Linked DNA regions of Beijerinckia sp. 28-YEA-48. The protein of the gene in region 2 interacts with the protein of the main gene of each other region in a pairwise test. Links are inferred from orthologs where the notes say so. Each region holds a gene or a part of one and is shown on either strand. Other genes may lie near its edges.

Evidence for each region.
Region 1: the proteins of ptsN (region 2) and BLW50_RS06630 interact in binary tests that used the Escherichia coli proteins (3 or more experiments, as listed by UniProt). The link is inferred for Beijerinckia sp. 28-YEA-48 from one-to-one orthologs.

What each region holds. Positions count from the first base shown.
Region 1 is NZ_FNSI01000001.1:1,418,842-1,428,085, reverse strand. What follows is about bases 2,964-6,187. They hold BLW50_RS06630 (sensor histidine kinase), read right to left. Parts: upstream 5,876-6,187; coding sequence 3,164-5,875; downstream 2,964-3,163. Other genes in these bases: kdpC (potassium-transporting ATPase subunit KdpC), read right to left, coding at 5,882-6,187; BLW50_RS06635 (response regulator), read right to left, coding at 2,964-3,167. Outside these bases: BLW50_RS06650 (LLM class flavin-dependent oxidoreductase), read left to right, coding at 1-684; BLW50_RS06645 (class II aldolase/adducin family protein), read left to right, coding at 702-1,442; BLW50_RS06640 (Bug family tripartite tricarboxylate transporter substrate binding protein), read left to right, coding at 1,473-2,465; more of BLW50_RS06635, read right to left, coding at 2,466-2,963; more of kdpC, read right to left, coding at 6,188-6,472; potassium-transporting ATPase subunit KdpB, read right to left, coding at 6,483-8,522; potassium-transporting ATPase subunit KdpA, read right to left, coding at 8,534-9,244. UniProt on the Escherichia coli protein: Member of the two-component regulatory system KdpD/KdpE involved in the regulation of the kdp operon. KdpD may function as a membrane-associated protein kinase that phosphorylates KdpE in response to environmental signals.
Region 2 is NZ_FNSI01000001.1:3,815,969-3,824,942, reverse strand. The notes cover bases 3,844-6,797. They hold ptsN (PTS IIA-like nitrogen regulatory protein PtsN), read right to left. Parts: upstream 5,576-6,797; coding sequence 5,111-5,575; downstream 3,844-5,110. Other genes in these bases: rpoN (RNA polymerase factor sigma-54), read right to left, coding at 6,469-6,797; raiA (ribosome hibernation-promoting factor, HPF/YfiA family), read right to left, coding at 5,620-6,210; BLW50_RS17950 (TSUP family transporter), read left to right, coding at 4,226-5,017; BLW50_RS17955 (glucokinase), read left to right, coding at 3,844-4,097. Outside these bases: BLW50_RS17970 (DHA2 family efflux MFS transporter permease subunit), read right to left, coding at 1-1,240; BLW50_RS17965 (HlyD family secretion protein), read right to left, coding at 1,244-2,494; BLW50_RS17960 (MarR family winged helix-turn-helix transcriptional regulator), read right to left, coding at 2,517-3,167; more of BLW50_RS17955, read left to right, coding at 3,153-3,843; more of rpoN, read right to left, coding at 6,798-8,085; lptB (LPS export ABC transporter ATP-binding protein), read right to left, coding at 8,331-8,974. UniProt on the Escherichia coli protein: Seems to have a role in regulating nitrogen assimilation.

The DNA.
Region 1 (9,244 bases), 2.4 Mb from region 2 along the record:
GAGGCCTCCGACAAGGAAACGTCACGGCAGGTCTATCAGGAAACCCTCGACATCCTGCTGGCAGCTCTCACCCAGAAGCAGGTCAATTATCAGGGACAATATCGCCAAGCCGACAATGTGCCGATCGAACTCGAACCGGCGCAGCGGCCTTATCCACCGCTGTGGATGGGCGTTCAATCATTCGAGAACGCCGATTTCGCCGCCAAATATAAAATGAACATGGTCTGCATTCTCGAGCCGGAGGAAATGCGCTCGCGCGTCGACCGCTATCGCGAGACATGGCGCAACCTCCACGGCGAAGAACCGTCCCGCGATATGCTGGCTGGCCTGTCGCTCTTCATCGTGGTCGCGGACAGCGACGCGGAAGCCATGGACATCGCCGACAGATGCTATCGAAAGTGGTTCCACAGCTTCAACTATCTCTATCGCCTGCACGGGCGCTCGCCCATGCTTGGCGAACGCGCCGATAACTTCGCCGGCCTGCAGAAACTGGGACGCGGCATCGCCGGCTCGCCAGATACCGTGAAGCAATTCCTGCGAACCAAGATCGACAAGGCGGGGATTAACTATCTCACTGGCCAGTTCGTCTTCGGTGACATGTCGTTTGAAGAGTCGTCGCGCTCGATCGATCTATTCGCCAGCCACGTCATGCCGGCGCTCGGCGCGGTCGCGCAACCGGCTTGAAGAGAAGGGGAGCACCCATGATCGACGATCGCATCGCGACGCAACTGAACGAAATCGCTGTCGGCTGCCGCGTTCTGGCTCTCTATGGCCACGAGGACAAGAACCTCGGCCATCTGTCGCTGCGCGATCCGCAGGGCAGAGGGCTCTGGCTCAAGCGCGCCGGCGTCGGCCTGGCCGAGATCGAAGGACCCGACGATTTCACTTTGATCGATTTCGCGGGCCACAAACTGTATGGAGAGGGCACCGTCCATATGGAATGGCCCATCCATACGGAGATCATGATCGCGCGACCGGAGATCGATGTCGTTGGTCACACCCACCCCTTCTATGGCTGCCTGTTCGCGGCCACCGAAGAGCTGCTTGTCGGGCTTGGTCACGAGGGCTGCTATTTCGGCCATGACCTGCCGCGCTATCGCGGTACGTCCTATCTGATTGACACTCAGGCCCTTGGCCGCGACCTCGCCAAGGTTCTTAGTTCACGCAAAGCAGTGCTCATGAACAATCATGGCGTGGTCTTCTGCGGCGAATCCATGGGGGTCGCCGGCACGCTTGGCATCACGCTCGAAAAGGCCTGCCGGCAGCAGATCACCCTCGCCGCCACCGGCTATCCCATTATTTTGCCGCCGGAAGACGAAGTCAAAATGAAGGAAGAGAAGCTGGCGAGCCGCGCCACCTTGGAGCGGTTCTGGCCTTATTACGTGCGCATGCTGGCCCGCTACGAAAGCGGCCACGGAAAAATCGTGCCCTTGCAGGGATAGCGATCGGCCAATCATCTCGGGGAGGGAAGCATGACACGGATGTCCGCACGCCAAATGGCGTTTATTCTCGCGACTGTCACTCTGGGCGGTCTTCACGGCCAGGCTGTGGGACAGACTTACCCAAACAAACCGGTCAATGTCGTGGTGCCGTTTCCAGCCGGTGGCTATGTCGACTCCTTCGCCAGGGTCGTCACCGCTAAACTTGGCGTGCTGCTCGGCCAGACCATGCCGGTGCTCAACCGGCCAGGTGCTGGCGGCACTGTGGGCGCCGAGAGCGTCGTTCGCGCGCCGCCCGATGGCTATATGCTGCTTGTCTCCGGCGTCTCGTCGCTCGCGATCTTCGAAGCGCTGCGGTCCAAAACGAGCGAAGCTGAGTTGCCCAAACTCAGTTACATCTCGCTCATCGCTTCGACACCGGGCGTTATGACCACATCCACCCAGTCCGGCGTCACCTCGTTCGCCGATCTCGTCGAAAAGGTCAGGAAGGAACCAGGGCGATATTCCTATGGCTCGGCTGGCCCTGGCACGCCCTCACATCTGTGGAGCGCCGAAATCGTCCGCGCCTTGAACCTGGACCTGCGCCATGCCGCCTATAAAGGCGGCGCGCCGGCGCTGCAGGAATTGGCCAATAATCAGATCCTCTGGATGATCGACACGCCGGTGGGATCGCTGCCGCTGACGCGTGCCGGCAAGGTGACGCCGCTCGCCGTCATCGCGCCCGGCCGGATCAAGCAGTTGCCGCAAGTGCCATCGATCGCCGAATTGGGCGTGCCGCAATTGGCCGACAAGGCATCGACCCTCTATCTCGCCGCGCCCGCTGGCACGCCCAAGGCCATTCTGGATCGCCTGAACCAGGCTTACGCGATGGCGATCAAGGATCCAGAATTCACCACCCGGATCGACAGTTTCGATTCCGACCTGCCGGACCCAGAGATGAAGCCAGAGAAAGTCCGCGAGGCCGCCGAAGCGGAATATTTGGGCTGGTTCAAGATCGTGCGGGAATCCGGCGTGAAAGTGGATTGATCACGCCTGTTGGTCGGCCGGCGCGTGCAGGCGATAGCCGACGCCAGGCTCGGTCATGATGAACTGCGGATCGGCGGCATCGTCGCCGATGCGTTCGCGTATCTGGCCGACGGCAACGCGCAGATAATGCGCGTCTTCCACATGTGCCGGTCCCCAGACCGTGGTGAGGAGCTGCCTATGCGTCACCAGCCGGCCGTGGTGCCGGGCGAGCAGCGCCAGCACATCGAATTGTTTGCGCGTCAGCTTCGCCTCAACCCCATCGACCAGCACAAGCCGGTTGGCGAGATCGATCGTCAGCGTCCCCGACGTGATGACTGAACGCTCGGTCTCGACCGGTCGGCGCGAGCGCAAAAGCGCCCGCAGCCGCGCCAGCAATTCGCCGGTGGCGAAGGGTTTGGTCACATAATCGTCGGCGCCGGCATCGAGCGCGGCGATTTTTTCGCCCTCGGAGTCACGCACGGACAGGACGAGGATCGGCACTTTCGACCATTCGCGGATCGCCGTCACCACCGCCTTGCCATCCATGTCGGGCAGGCCGAGGTCAACGACCACCACATCGGGCGCCGAGGTGGCGGCGCGTTCAAGGCCGACGCGGCCACGATCAGCCTCCTCCATGACAAAGCCGATACTGCTGATGGCAATCTTGAGGAAGCGGCGAATCGCCGGATCATCCTCGATCACCAGAACACGCGGCGCCGTCATCGGGCTTCCTCCGGAACGGTCTGGGCGCTGGCGATCGGCAGCCGCAGGCGGATGGTGGTGCCGATGCCGTCATCACCCGTCTGCGCCTCGACGGTGCCGCCATGGGCTTCAACCAGGCCGCGCACGATAGCGAGGCCGAGCCCGGTGCCAGCCGGCTGCCCGTCCTCCTGGCGCAAACGATGAAACATGTCGAACACCTTTTCGCGGTCCTCAAGTGGAATGCCCGGTCCTCGGTCAATCACGTCGAGACGCACGAAACCATTGTCCTCCCGTGCCCTGATGATAATTGGACTGCCGTCTGGCGAAAACTTGGCGGCATTGTCGAGCACGTTGACCAGCGCCTGGCCGATCAGCACCGGGTCAACATGGACACGCGGCAGATCCGCCGCCATTTCCACCGTCAGCGGATGCAGGGTGAGGGTACGCGCCAATTCGCCGCGAGCCCGGCCGACAATCTCGCGCAGATCGACGGGCGTGCTCTTGGGTCGTAGCGCGCCATAACCGAGCTTGGTCATGTCGAGCAGGTTCTGCACGTAGCGATCGAGACGACGCGCTTCGTCGAGAGCGCCGGCGTTGAGCACGCGCTTGTCCTCGTCGCTGAGCGGCGCATTGCTGTCGCTGATGGCGGTCAGCGCCCCGATGACCGAGACGAGCGGCGTGCGCAGGTCGTGGCTGACCGAATTGAGCAGGGCCGTCTGCAGCTTTTCCCCTTCGGCGCGCACCTTAGTCGCTTCCACATCGGCGGCAAGGTTGAAACGCTCGACCGCCACCGCGATCTGATCTTCGACCGCCAGCAGCAACCGGCGCATCTCCGGATCGTTGAAACGGCGTGGATCGCGAAACAGGACGCCGATGACGCCGAGCGATGCGGTCGCCGTGGCGAGCGGCACGAACAGCCATTCGCTGGCCGGCAAAGTGCCAGTGCCAGCGCCCGCCGGTTCATTCTTCTCGAAGGCCCAACGGGCCGCCATTTCGACGCGCGGATCGAGATCCTCCTCGATCGAGGGATGGCCCTGCACCTGCTGCAACAAGCCGTCGGCATCGGGCATCATGATGAGCGAGCGGCAGTTGAGCGTGGTCGCCAGATGCGCCGCCGCGGCCCACAGCACATCGTCGGCCTGGGTTGCCCTGGCGATCTTGCGAGCGAACTCGAACAAGGTCTCGGTGCGCCGCTGCGCGATGCGCATGCCTTCCACCTGCTTCTTCAGCCGGCTCGCCAGGGTGCCGGTGACAGCGGAGGAGACCATGAACACCAGCAGGCCGACGATGGCCTCATGCTGTTCGACGGCGAGCGTGTAATAGGGCGTGGTGAAGAAATAATTGTAGGCCAGAAAACCCAAGGCACTGCCAAGCGCCGCGCCCCATAAACCGTTGCGGAAGGCGACAACCAGGACGGCGACCAGATAGAAGACGGCGAGCGACGCCACCGGTAGATGGGGCCAGAACGGCCAAGCCACCGCCGTCGCGGCAGAGGTCGCAGCCACCGCTTCCAGTAAGGCGCGCACCGGCGGCGTCCAATGGCGATAGCCGGCGGAGGCGGTGAGATCGATCCGCCGCCGCGCGGCGCGGGCGTGCTGAGCCACCACCGTGACTTCGAAATCGACGGCACTGTCGACGAGTTTGTCAGCAACGTCCTCGCGGAAAAAGCCTTTCAGTCCTTTGCGGCGCGGCCGCCCGACAACAAGTCGCGTGACATTGCGCTTACGTGCGAAGGTCAGCAGTTCGGCCGCCGCGTTCGATTCCGCGTGCAGGGTCACCGCCTCGCCGCCCAGCGCCTCGGCCAATCGCAGCGCCTCGCTGGTCAGCTCCTGGGCGCCGGCGCCAAGCGCCTCGCGTTGGGCGGTGATGACGGTCGCGGCGATCCAGGGAATTTTCGCCCGGTCCGCCATGCGCTTGGCGGCACGGATCAGCGCTTTGGCGACGGGTGCTTCATTGATGCAGACGAGTAGGCGTTCCTGCGCCGGCCAGGGGCCAGACACGGCATTCGACCGCATCCAGTTGATCATTTCGGCGTCGACGCGGCTCGCCGCCGTGCGCAAAGCGAGTTCGCGCAGGGCCGTCAGATTGCCCTTGTTGAAGAAATTGTCGAGCGCCCGGCCAATCTGCGCCGGAATATAGATCTTGCCGGCCCGCAGGCGGTTCATCAGCTCTTCGGGCGGCAGGTCGATCAGTTCGATATCGTCGGCCCGCGACAGAACCTCGTCCGGCACGGTCTCTTGGACGCGCACGCCAGTGATGCGCGCCACCACATCGTTGAGGCTTTCGATATGCTGGATGTTGAGAGTGGTGGTGACGTCGATGCCCGCATCCAGCACCTCCATGACGTCCTGCCAACGCTTGGGATGGCGAGAGCCCGGCGTATTGGTGTGGGCGAATTCGTCGATGAGGGCGAGCTGCGGCTTGCGGGCCAGCAGCTGATCGATGTCGAGTTCTTCAAGTGTCTGGCCACGGTATTCGAAGGAGCGCCGTGGCAGATATTCGAGATCGGCGAGCAAAGCCGCCGTCTCTTCGCGGCCGTGCGTCTCGACCAGCGCCACAGCGACGTCGATGCCGGCGCGCCGGCGCGCGCGCGCCTCCTCCAGCATCGCATAGGTCTTGCCGACCCCAGGGGAGGCGCCCAGAAAGATTTTTAGCCGGCCACGCCCGCTCTTTCGCGCTTCCTGGAGAAGAGCGTCGGGATCGGGGCGTGCGGCTTCAGGTTCTCCCATAACACCTCATGGTTTAGTCTGGTCCAGGGCCAAATTCAAAGCCAGAACATTGACGCGCCGTTCGCCGAGAATGCCGAACAACCGGCCTTGGACCTGGGCTTCCACCAGGGCGCGGAGACTATCAGGGGCCATGCCGCGCGCCGCAGCGACGCGATTGACCTGGATAAACGCCGCCGCCGGCGAAATGTCCGGGTCGAGGCCGGAGGCGGACGACGTGACGAGATCGGCCGGGGCCGGGCCTGGGCCAAGCGCCGCCGCCCGCTCAGAGATGCTCTTGTACAGCGCCTCCGAGGTCGGGCCGAGGTTGGTGCCGGTAGAGGCCGACGCATTATAGGGCGCATCCACGGTCTTTGTCGGATCATTCGGATCCGGCATGGTCGTGGCTGACGGACGACCATGGAAATAACGGTCGGACTTGAACTCCTGGCCGATGAGCGCTGAACCGAGGACGTGCCCGTCCTTGACGATCAGGCTGCCATTGGCCGCCTGCGGCGCGATCACCTGGGCGATGCCAGTGAAGGCCAGTGGATAGGCGAGGCCGGTCAGGATCGTGAACAGAACCGTCAGCGCAAGGGCAGGGCGAAGATAGGCGAACATATTCGTCTCCTCAGGCCAGATGCAGGAAGTCGACCAGGAGGTCGATCAGTTTGATGCCGATGAAGGGTACGATGAGGCCGCCGATGCCGTAGATCACCAGGTTGCGCGTCAGCAGCGACGATGCCGAGGCCGGCTTGTAGGAAACCCCTTTCAGAGCAATCGGAATCAGCGCGACGATAACCAGCGCGTTGAAAATGATCGCCGACAGGATGGCGCTTGACGGTGTGCCCAGGCGCATGATGTCGAGCACCGAGAGACCCGGATAGGCCGTTACGAACAAAGCCGGCAAGATGGCGAAGTATTTGGCCACGTCATTGGCGATCGAGAAGGTCGTCAACGCACCGCGCGAAATCAGCAGCTGTTTGCCGACGAGCACGATTTCGATCAATTTGGTCGGGTCGGAATCGAGGTCGATCAGATTGCCAGCCTCCTTGGCGGCCGGCGTACCGGAATTCATCGCCACGCCGACATCGGCTTGGGCCAGAGCCGGCGCGTCGTTGGAGCCGTCACCGCACATGGCGACCAACCGTCCTTCGGCCTGTTCACGGCGGATGAGCTCGAGCTTTTTCTCCGGCGTTGCCTCGGCCAAGAAATCGTCGACGCCCGCCTCGGCGGCGATGGCCGCCGCAGTAAGGGCATTGTCGCCGGTGATCATCACCGTGCGGATGCCCATGCGGCGCAGCTCGGCGAAACGCTCGCGGATATTCGGCTTCACCACGTCCTTCAGATGGATGACGCCGAGCAGGCGGCCATTTTTGGCAACGACAAGCGGTGTGCCGCCGGTGCTGGCGATGCGCCGCACGATGCCGTCAAGCGCCGCATCGGCCTTGTTGCCAGTCAGCGTCAAGATTGCATCGACGGCGCCCTTACGAATGATCGTACCATCGGCAAGATCGACGCCCGACATACGGGTTTGCGCCGTGAAGGGGATAAAGTTGGCATCCGCGCCTGAAGCATTCAAGCCGAACTTACGCGCAGCCAGATCGACGATCGACTTCCCTTCCGGCGTGTCGTCGGCGAGCGAAGACAGATAAGCCGCGCTCGCCAGGTCGCGTTCCTCGACACCCGGCACCGGGTCGAACGCATCGGCCATGCGGTTGCCGAAGGTGATGGTGCCGGTCTTGTCGAGCAGCAGCACATCGATATCGCCGGCAGCTTCAACCGCGCGGCCTGATTTGGCGATCACATTGGCTTTCACCAGGCGGTCCATGCCGGCGATGCCGATGGCCGATAGCAAGCCGCCGATGGTCGTCGGGATCAGGGTGACGAACAGAGCGATCAGATAGACGATCGGGATCTGCGTCCCCGTCCAGGAGGCAAAGAAGGGCAGCGTGGCGACGACAAACAGGAAAACCAGCGTGAGGCCCGCGAGCAGAATATCCAGCGCGATCTCGTTGGGTGTCTTCTGTCGTTTCGCCCCTTCGACAAGCGCGATCATGCGATCAAGGAAGGTTTCACCGGGCTTGGTGGTGACACGCACCACCAGCCAATCGGAAATCAACCGCGTGCCCCCGGTGACCGACGAACGATCGCCGCCGGATTCACGGATGACGGGCGCGCTCTCGCCGGTGATGGCGCTCTCGTCCACAGAGGCAATACCCTCGATCACCTCGCCGTCGGTCGGCACGGTCTCGCCAGCCGAGACAAGGATGACCGTGTCCGGCTCCAACAGATCTGCATCCTGAAACTCATAGAGTTCACGATTGGGCGGGTTAATGAGAACCTTGGCGCGTGCATTGGAGCGGGTGGCGCGAAAGGCATCCGCCCGCGCCTTGCCGCGTCCCTCCGCCACCGCTTCGGCGAAATTTGCGAAGAGAACCGTGAACCAAAGCCAGACGGACACCTGCAAGCCGACCCAGAAAGTCGCGCCGCCGTTGAAGCCATCGCGGATCGTGAGAATGCTCGCGATGAGGGAGACGAGCGCCGTGGAAAAGATCACGGGATTGCGCACGAGACTGCGCGGATCCAGCTTTCTGAAGCTGTTCAGAATGGCGGGCCAGATGATTTCTGGAGCAAAGAGCCCAATCTCGGCCGGAGCATGTTTGGACATGATGAAACCTCTTAGAATTTCTGGCCAGCGAGCATGGACACGTGTTCGGCGATCGGGCCGAGCGCCAGGACCGGCAGGAAGGTGAGGGCGCCGACAATCAGAACCGTGGCGACCAGCAGGATGATGAAGATCGGGCCATGGGTCGGAAACGTACCGGCGGAGGCGGGCGTCGTTTTCTTCAGCGCCAGTGAGCCGGCGATGGCCAGGATCGGAATGATATAGCCAAACCGGCCGATCAGCATCGACAGGCCGAGAAACGTATTGTGCCAGACCACATTGGCGTTGAAGCCAGCGAAGGCGGAGCCGTTATTGCCCGTGGCCGACGAATAGGCGTAGAGCAGTTCCGACAGGCCGTGTGGGCCGGCATCTTGCACACTCGAGTGAGCATGCCCGGTGGCGATGGCGAGCGCTGCGAAGCTGAGCATGCCGACGGGCATGACGAGCAGGGTCAGCGCCGCCAGTTTCACCTCGCGCGCCTCAATCTTTTTGCCCAGATATTCCGGCGTGCGACCGACCATCAAGCCAGCCATAAAGACGGTCAGCACGACGAACAGCAGCATGCCCGTGAGGCCGACGCCGGCGCCGCCATAGATGATCTCGCCAAGCTGGATATTGAGCATGGCAATCAGCCCGCCAAGCGGCGTCAGGCTGTCATGCATGGCATTGACCGAGCCGTTCGAGGCCGCCGTGGTGACAACGGCCCAGAGCACCGAGCCGATGAT
Region 2 (8,974 bases):
TGGTGACGGAAATGCCGACCGCGCTGCCAACGTTGCGGACCAGGCTGAAGAAGGCCGTGCCGTCCGTGCGGTACTGTGGCGGCATGGTCGCGAAGGCGAGCACCTGCAGCGGCACGAAGATCATCCCCAGCGCGAAGCCTTGCACCATGGTCACCCAGACGATGGTGAAGCGGTCGATGTCAGGGGTCCAGGTCGCCATCTGCACTAGGCCGAAGCCGAGCAGGCTGAAGCCGAACAGCATCACCAGACGCGGGTCGAACCGATCCGCCAGCCGGCCGGCGAGCATCATCGCCGCCATGGTGCCGAGGCCGCGCGGCGCCAGCAGCAGGCCCGCTTCCCACACCGAATAGCCGCCCAGCGTCTGCAGGTAGGTGCCGAGCAAAACGACGCTGGCGACCAGGATGGCGCCGATGCACAGCATCATCACCAGCCCGACGGAGAAATTGGTATTGGCGAACAGGCCGAGCTGGATGAGAGGTTTCTCGGCCAGGCAGATATGGACGACGAAAAGATAGAGGCCGAGGCAGGCAATCACGGCTTCAGCGACGATTTCAACCGATGCGAACCATTCGTTTTGCGCGCCGCGGTCGAGCATCAATTGCAGCGCGGCAAGCCCGGCGGCCAAGACGACGAAACCGGTCCAATCGAAACGCAGGGATTTGTTGGCGCCGGGCGCCTTCAGAAACGTCCAGATGCCGAACACAGCGGCGATGCCGACAGGCACGTTGATGAAGAACACATAGCGCCAATCGTACATGTCGGTGAGCCAGCCACCGAGCGTCGGCCCGATGATCGGCCCGACCATGACGCCCATGCCCCACATCGCCATGGCCGATCCGCGCTCTTCGGGCGGATAGAGATCCATCATGATCGATTGCGACAGCGGCACGATGGCCGCGCCCGTCATGCCTTGGATGACGCGATAGAGCACGATCTGTTCGAGCGATTGCGCCAGCCCGCATAAAGCCGAAGCGATGGTGAAGCCGGCCAGACAGAAGACGAAAAAATTCTTGCGGCCAAAGCGCGTCGACAGCCAGCCGACCGGCGCAGTCATCACGGCGGTGGCGACGATATAAGAGGTGAGAACCCAGGTGACCTGATCGGCGGTCGCCGACAGCGAGCCCTGCATATGCGGCAAGGCGACGTTGGCGATCGTCGAGTCCAGCGTCTGCATCAAGGTCGCGGCAATCGTCGAGACGACGATGATGCCGCGATGGGGGACAGGTGCGGCGCCGCTCATGGCTCAGCGGTTCTCGGTGTCGGCCTTGCGGCTGCCGAGACCGATCAGATGCCAAAGATCGTCGACGCTGCGGGTATGCTGGGTGTCGATATCGACGACAGCGCTCATGCCTGAACGCAGCGGCGGATCGTTGGCGGTGCGGTCGATGGCGATGCGCACGGGCAGACGCTGCACGATCTTGACCCAGTTGCCGCCCGCATTCTGCGCCGGCAGGATCGAGAATTCAGCGCCGGTCGCCGGATAGATTGTATCGACTTTGCCGCTCCACTCATGCCTGGGATAGGCATCGACGGTGAAGGAGACATGGTCGCCGGTCTTGACGTAGGTCAGATCGGTTTCCTTGATATTGGCATCGATCCACACGCGCTCTTCCGACACGAGGCCGACAGCGCCCGTATTGGTCAGCGCCGCCGTCTGCGACACGAGATAGGTGCCGACCTGCAATTGCTCGACGGCGGTGACGATGCCGTTGAACGGCGCCCGCACCACGGAGCGGTCGAGCACGCGCTGCGCTTCGTCGGCCTGGGACTGGGCTTGCATGACCTGCGGATTGCTTTCGATCGGCGCGTCGAGCGTGCCGCCGAGACGCACCAGCGCCACCGCCGCCTGCTGTTTCAGAGAGGCGAGTTTGCTCTCCTCCGCCGCCAGCGAGTAGCGCGTCTGGTCGAGCTGTGCGCGGGTGCCGAAATTGCTGCGCGCCAATGCCTGCGCGCGGTCGAAAGCCGTGCGGGCGAGATCGACCAGCGCCGCCTCGGTGGTGATGTCTTCCTGGATGCGCTGATAGTCTTGCCGCAGGGCTTCGATATTGAGCTTGGTTTGCGCCAGCTGCGCGCGCGCCTGTTCCAAGGTGTTGCGGAACTGGCGGTCATCAAGGCGGAAGAGCACGTCGCCGGCTTTGACGCGTTGGCCCTGCTTCACGTCGATCGAAGAAACGATGCCAGACACGTCGGTCGACACCATCAGTTTAGCAGAGCGCACATAAGCATCGTCGGTGGAGACATAGCGGCCGCCGCGCAGCCACATGATGCCCGAGACGACGACCACGGCGGCGATGCCGCCGAGCATCAAAATGCCGCGCAACCGCTTGCGCTTGGAGGCCGGCGTACTGGCGTCGATTTTCTCGCCGGCCAGTTCATCGGCCGCGTTTCGGCCCGAGGCATCCGCCCGTGGGGGCTCGTTGGTCTCGCGCGCCTCGCGCAATTCGACAACGACGGCGGCGGGATCGCGATTGGCGTTTTCACGTGTGGACGACATAGAGACTATCCGAACTTAGAGGCTATCCGAATTTGTGAAATAGCGCAGAGTCGTCAACGATCTGTGCTTTGAGTTTGGCAAGGGATTGGGTCAGCTGCGCCAGCGCATCGGCCCCCAGGATACTGGTGAATTGCGTGTTGAGGCTGGCCCGATAGGCCTGAATCTTGTCGAGAACCGGCCGCGCGTCTTCGGCCAGGTGCAATCTATGAATGCGCCGGTCCTTGGGGTCATCGCGCCGCTCGATCATGCCGCGGGTCTCCAGCCGGTCGACCAACCGCCCAACGGTGATCGGTTCGACTTCGACCAGGCTGGCGAGTTCGTTCTGCGACAGGCCCGGCCGCATCTCCACCCACAAAAGAATAACCCATTGTGCCCGGGTCATACCCATCGATCGCGCCGCCTGGTCGGCGCGCGTGCGCATCAGTCGACCGACGTCGTAGAGAAGAAAAAGCGGCTCGTTTTCCGGCTTCTTTTCGGCTTGCATGGGCACCAGTTCGTAACAGGCGAGATAATAACTCGCGTTATCGTATAGCGGGTAAAGTGCTGCAGCACCACGAAGCTGTTTCGGGGGTAGCGTTTGGTCGTGCGATGAGACTAGATTGATTCCATGAAGATTTTCCCCTTTCCGCTGCTGCTCTGCGATGTCGGCGGTACAAACATGCGTTTCTCGCATGCCGAAGCCCCCGGCGGGCCGGTCTGGCGCCTGGGCACATTGCAGACTGGCGAATGGAGCGATCTTGGCGCGGCGGCCGCCCATATGCTCAGTGGCTTTGGGCGTGGCGCCAGCAGTCTGATTGTCTGTGCCGCCGGGCCGATGGCCGGGCGCCGGCTGCAGCTCACCAATGCCGCCTGGGCGATCGATGGCCCGGCGATCGCGGCACATCTGGGCCTCGAACAGGGGCTGCTGCTCAATGATTTCGAAGCGCTGGCGCTTTCTCTGCCGGTGGTCGGCGAGACCGACGCGCGGCGCATCGGCAGCCCGCAGGGCACGGTTGGAACACGGATCGTGCTTGGCCCGGGCACGGGCATGGGGCTGGCGGCCCTGGCGGAGACCCCCGCTGGCCTGCTGGTTCTGCCCAGCGAAGCCGGTCATATCGATTTTGGTCCAGCCTCCGATGAGGAGGTGCGGATCTGGTCCTATCTCGACAAGACGCTTGGCCGGGTGTCGGCCGAGTGGCTGCTGTCGGGGCCTGGCTTGGAACGTCTGCACGCCGCCCGCCGCGCGGTGGCCGGTCTGGCGCCGTCAGGGCTCGATGCCGCTGCCATTGGGGCCGCGGCGCGCGCCGCCCCCGACGGGCCGGAAGCAGCGACCCTGCGGCAGTTCTGGCAATTGGTGGCACGCTATGCCGGCGACATGGCGCTGGTGCTCATGGCGCGCGGCGGCGTGACGCTCGCCGGCGGCGTCCTACCGAAAATGGCCGACTTCCTCGACGAGGCAGCCTTCCGAGCGGCTTTCGAAGCCAAGGCGCCACTGCAGCGTCTTTTGCGCGACATGCCGGTGCGTCTGCTGACCGACGACACGGTGGTGGAGCGCGGCATGGCGCGGATCGCCGCCTCGCCGCAGAATTATGTGATCGACTACGGCGCGCGCTGCTGGATCTAGAGCGAAAGCGGATGGCTTGGCTGGCCAATGCCGGAATGCTACCGGTGCCGGCCTTCACTCTGTCTGTAAGTCAAACCGACACATGCCGCAGCGCGCCATAGATCCCCGTAAGCCTTCAACGATCTCTCGTGTTTGACGTCGACCTGTCCACACTTGCCGTTTTGACTTTGACGGCCATGGTCGCCGCCTGTCTGGATGCCATTGCCGGCGGTGGTGGGCTGATCACTTTGCCGGCGCTGCTTCTGGCGGGGCTCGATCCTGTCACGGCGCTCGCCACGAACAAGCTTCAGGGCTCGGTTGGCACGTTGTCGGCGGTCGCCGCCTTTGCCAAACGCGGCTTGATCGAATGGCGACGCGCCCTTCCGATCGGCGCGGTGGCTTTGTGCGCCTCTCTCATCGGGGCCCAATCGGTCAATTTCGTCCCCAAGCACCTGTTGTCGGCGATCATTCCGTTCGTGCTGGTGGCGGTTGCTGTTTATTTCATTCTGTCGCCGCAGCTCACCGATCATAACGCGCACAGCCGACTGTCTCCGGTCGCGTTCAATCTGACGGCTGTGCCGCTCATCGGTTTCTATGACGGCGTCTTTGGGCCGGGTGCCGGTTCGCTTTACATGGCCGCCATCGTCAGTCTTCTGGGCTACGGCGCGGTGCGCGCCACGGGGCTGACCAAGGTCGCCAATGGATCGAGCAATGTTGGTGGTCTCATCGTCTTTCTGGCGATGGGCGTCGTCAACCTGCCGATTGGACTGTGCATGGCTGTGGGCGCGCTGGTCGGCGCTCAGATCGGTTCGGCGCTCGCCATCACGCTCGGCAAAAAGATTATCAAGCCGCTCGTCGTGATCATCGCGCTGGTCATGGCCGCAAAATTATTCTCCGCGGTCGATAGCCCGATGCGGATTTTTATGTCGCAAATGTTTTGAGGGACGGCCACAGGCCAGAAGAAAAGCCAAAAGAAAAATGGCCCGGTTCTGATCGTAACAGAACCGGGCGGGAACTTGTGGAAGTCTCGAACGTCAGGCCGCGAACGGCTTGGCGTCCTGCGTCATCAACAACAAGAGGCCATCGGAATCCTTCGTCGCGCGCAATTTCGCGGTGACTTCGGGATCGCGCAGCAGGCGGGCCACGCGCGACAGCGCCTTCAGATGATCTGCGCCCGCACCTTCGGGCGCGAGCAGCATGAAGAGGAGGTCGACCGGCACGCCATCCGGTGAATCATAATCCACCGGCTTCTCGAGCCGTGCGAACACACCGACGATGCGATTAAGCTTCGCGAACTTGCCATGCGGGATGGCGACGCCGTTGCCGGCGCCGGTCGAGCCGACGCGTTCACGCTGCGTGATCGTGTAGAAGATTTCGCGCTCCGGCAGCCCGCAACTGAGGGCTGCCGTCGCACACATTTCTTGCAGGACCTGTTTTTTGCTCGACGCTTTCAGCGCGGGCAAAATCGAGGCCGAGCTGATCAAATCGCTCATGCGCATGATGGGATATCCGAAAACTGCTCGACGTGCGGTGTTGTTGGGCTTCAGTTGCTCTTGGCCGCACCGGCTGGATCAATCCAACCGATGTTCCCGTCACGACGGCGATACACGATATTGACACGGTCACTGCCAGCGTTGCGGAACACCATCACCGGCGCGCCGGTGATATCGAGATCCATGACTGCCTCGGAGACGGAGACTGTCTGCAAGGCTTCGGTCTTCTCCGCAACGATGATGGGGTGGAACTCCGTTCCGTCATCGTGATCGTCAGTGGGCGCTTCGAGGATGTAGCGTGCCATCGTTTCGAAGTCGCTGTCACCATTGACCCCGTTGGGGCCAGCATGGCGATCCTTCAATCGTCGATTGTAGCGTCGCAGCCGCTTCTCAAGTCGTTCAGCGGCTTGATCGAATGAAGCATTAGCTTCATGCGCGCGGCCTTCCGAATGCAATGTCGTGCCAGACGAAAGGTGCAGCGTACAGTCTGCTTTAAATCCAGTGCCTTCGTGATCGAGGATCACGTGGCCTGCGACGGAACCATTGAAATACTTATCCACGGCTGCGCTGACGCGTTCAAGCACGCGCTGACGCAGGGCTTCGCCAATGTCGAAGTTCTTGCCGGAAACACGTAGATCCATTCGTCGCCCACTCCTGATTGCATCAACGTAACGTCGATGCATTGGTTGCTGCATCAGCTTGGCTAAAATACTTAGCCAATTGCGCAACACCCTGTTGCGTCCGAACACCCTTCCAAAGCGGCGCTGCATAGGCGACCGGGAGCGCAGATGCAAGTGCCGCCAGTTGGCGGGCGAGACCCTCTTGCTGCGAAGGTTCGGGAGAACCTTCGCAGCGGCGTGATTATAGCATGAAATTCAACTGAATGGCTGCCTGGGCCCTTAAGAATTTTTTCGGACGGCGGCGAGCTTTTCCCTACGTCTTTCGACGGATGAGGCGATCCGCAGGCTTTCCCTGTATTTGGCTACCGTGCGTCGCGCGATCTCTACATTTTGCTGTTTTAAACGCAGAACAATGGCGTCATCAGATAGAACCGAGTTGGCATCTTCCTGATCGATCATCTGTTTGATGCGGTGCCGCACAGCTTCGGCCGAATGGGCTTCGCCACCCGAGTGCGATGCAATAGCGGCGGTGAAGAAATATTTGAATTCGAATAAACCGCGCGGTGTTGACATATATTTGTTGGATGTCACCCGCGACACGGTCGATTCATGCATGCCTATGACATCAGCGACCATTTTCAGATTCAGCGGACGCAGATGTTCGACGCCTTTGGCGAAGAAGGCATCCTGCTGGCGCACGATTTCGCTGGCGACTTTCAAAATGGTGCGGGCGCGTTGTTCCAGGCTGCGCGTCAGCCAGTTGGCGCTCTGCAGGCATTCGGCAATATAGGATTTGTCGGCCGCCTTGGTCGGGCTGTTGCCGCCGACGCGTGCCGCATAGGTCTGATTGACCAGGACGCGCGGTAATCCTTCCGCATTCAGCTCCACCAGCCAGCTGCCATCCGACGCCGCTCGCACAGTGACATCTGGAATCACCGGCTGCATGGGCGTGCCGCCGAAGGCGCGGCCCGGTTTGGGATCGAGCCTGCGGATTTCATTGAGCATATCGGTCAGGTCTTCATCATCGACCCCGCACAATTTACGCAACTGCGCAAAATCGCGCCGCGCCAACAGTGGCAGGTGGGCGACGAAGATCTGCATGGCGGGATCGAAACGGTCTTGCTCACGCAGCTGGATGGCCAGGCATTCAGCCAGATCACGCGCGCCGATGCCGCTTGGCTCGAATGTGTGAATGACCCGCAGCACCTGTTCAACGCGCTCGAGCGTGGTGCCGAGCCGTTCGGCGACTTCCGCGACAGGCTCTCGGAGATAACCGGCTTCGTCGATCGCATCGATCAAGGTATGGCCGATGAGCCGGTCCATCGGGTCGGTCAGGGCGAGCGCCAACTGTTGTTCGAGATGTTCGGGCAGGGACAATTGGCTGGCGACATAGGCCTCCAGATTGGGGCTTTCGCCACCGCCATCGGAGGAGGCGGAACCCTGCGTCCCCGTCCAGGATGTGGCCGAGAGCGAGGGGTCCTCGTTGCTGGTGGGTGTTTTCGGCGCCACCATATCGGCGTCGTAAGTGTTGGAGATTTCGGTGCCGAGGTCGTTTTCGAGGTTATTGGCTGAGGTGACGAGGGTGTCGCTCGCCCATTCCGGCGCATGGTCGTCGTCGCCACCGGAATAATCCCTGTCACCGGCATAGTCGCCGTCGTCTGATCCGCCATCGAAATCGTCGTTCGAAGTGCTGTCGTTGCCGGAGGATTCGAGCGCACCTGGCGCCTCGGGGGCCTCCTCGGCCCGTTCAAGCAGCGGATTGCGCTCAAGTTCCTGTTCGACAAAGGCCGACAGTTCAAAACTCGACAATTGCAGCAGCTTGATCGCCTGCAGAAGCTGCGGCGTCATCACCAGGGATTGCCCCTGACGCATGACGAGGCGAGTTGAAAGCGCCATTACTCGACCCACGCTGACCTTGGCCGTACACAAGTTCGGCCCGTTTCTTGCTTCCTTATAGCATAAGGAATCCTGTCAGGGAGACTTGCTGCGGATTTTATCGGGCGAAGCGGGCTGGCGGTTAAGAGCCCATGAAGGGGTCTCGCGAGGCGCGGAAACTGGCGTGGCAGGATATCCCAGAAAGATATCTAATATTCTGATTTTATTTTATTATTTCAAAGGCACCGCGAAGCGCCGGCAATGCCTTACATACGGAAGTCCTGGCCGAGATAGTAGCGGCGCACGTCCGGATTGGCGACGATCTCCTCCGGCAGGCCCTCGGTCAGCACATGGCCACTGTGGATAATATAGGCACGGTCGATCAGACCCAGGGTTTCGCGGACATTGTGGTCGGTGATCAGAACGCCAATGCCGCGCTGGGTCAGATGGCGGACCAGGGCCTGAATATCGCCCACGGCGATCGGGTCGATGCCGGCGAAAGGCTCGTCGAGCAGCATGAATGTTGGCTGCCCGGCCAGGGCCCGGGCGATTTCGCAACGCCGCCGCTCGCCGCCCGAAAGGGCGATGGAGGGCGACTTGCGCAGTCTCTTGATATCGAATTCGTCGAGCAGGGCATCGAGTTCCGCTTCGCGCTCGTCGCGATCCTTGATCGTCACTTCGAGCACGGCCCGGATATTGTCCTCGACCGAGAGACCCCGGAAAATCGATGCTTCTTGCGGCAGATAGCCGATCCCGAGCCGCGCCCGCTGATACATCGGCAGGCCGGTGACATCGCGGCCGTCGAGCTCTATCGAGCCTTTGTCGGCCTTCACCAGGCCGGTGATCATATAGAAGACCGTGGTCTTGCCGGCGCCGTTGGGACCGAGCAGGCCGACTGATTCGCCGCGCC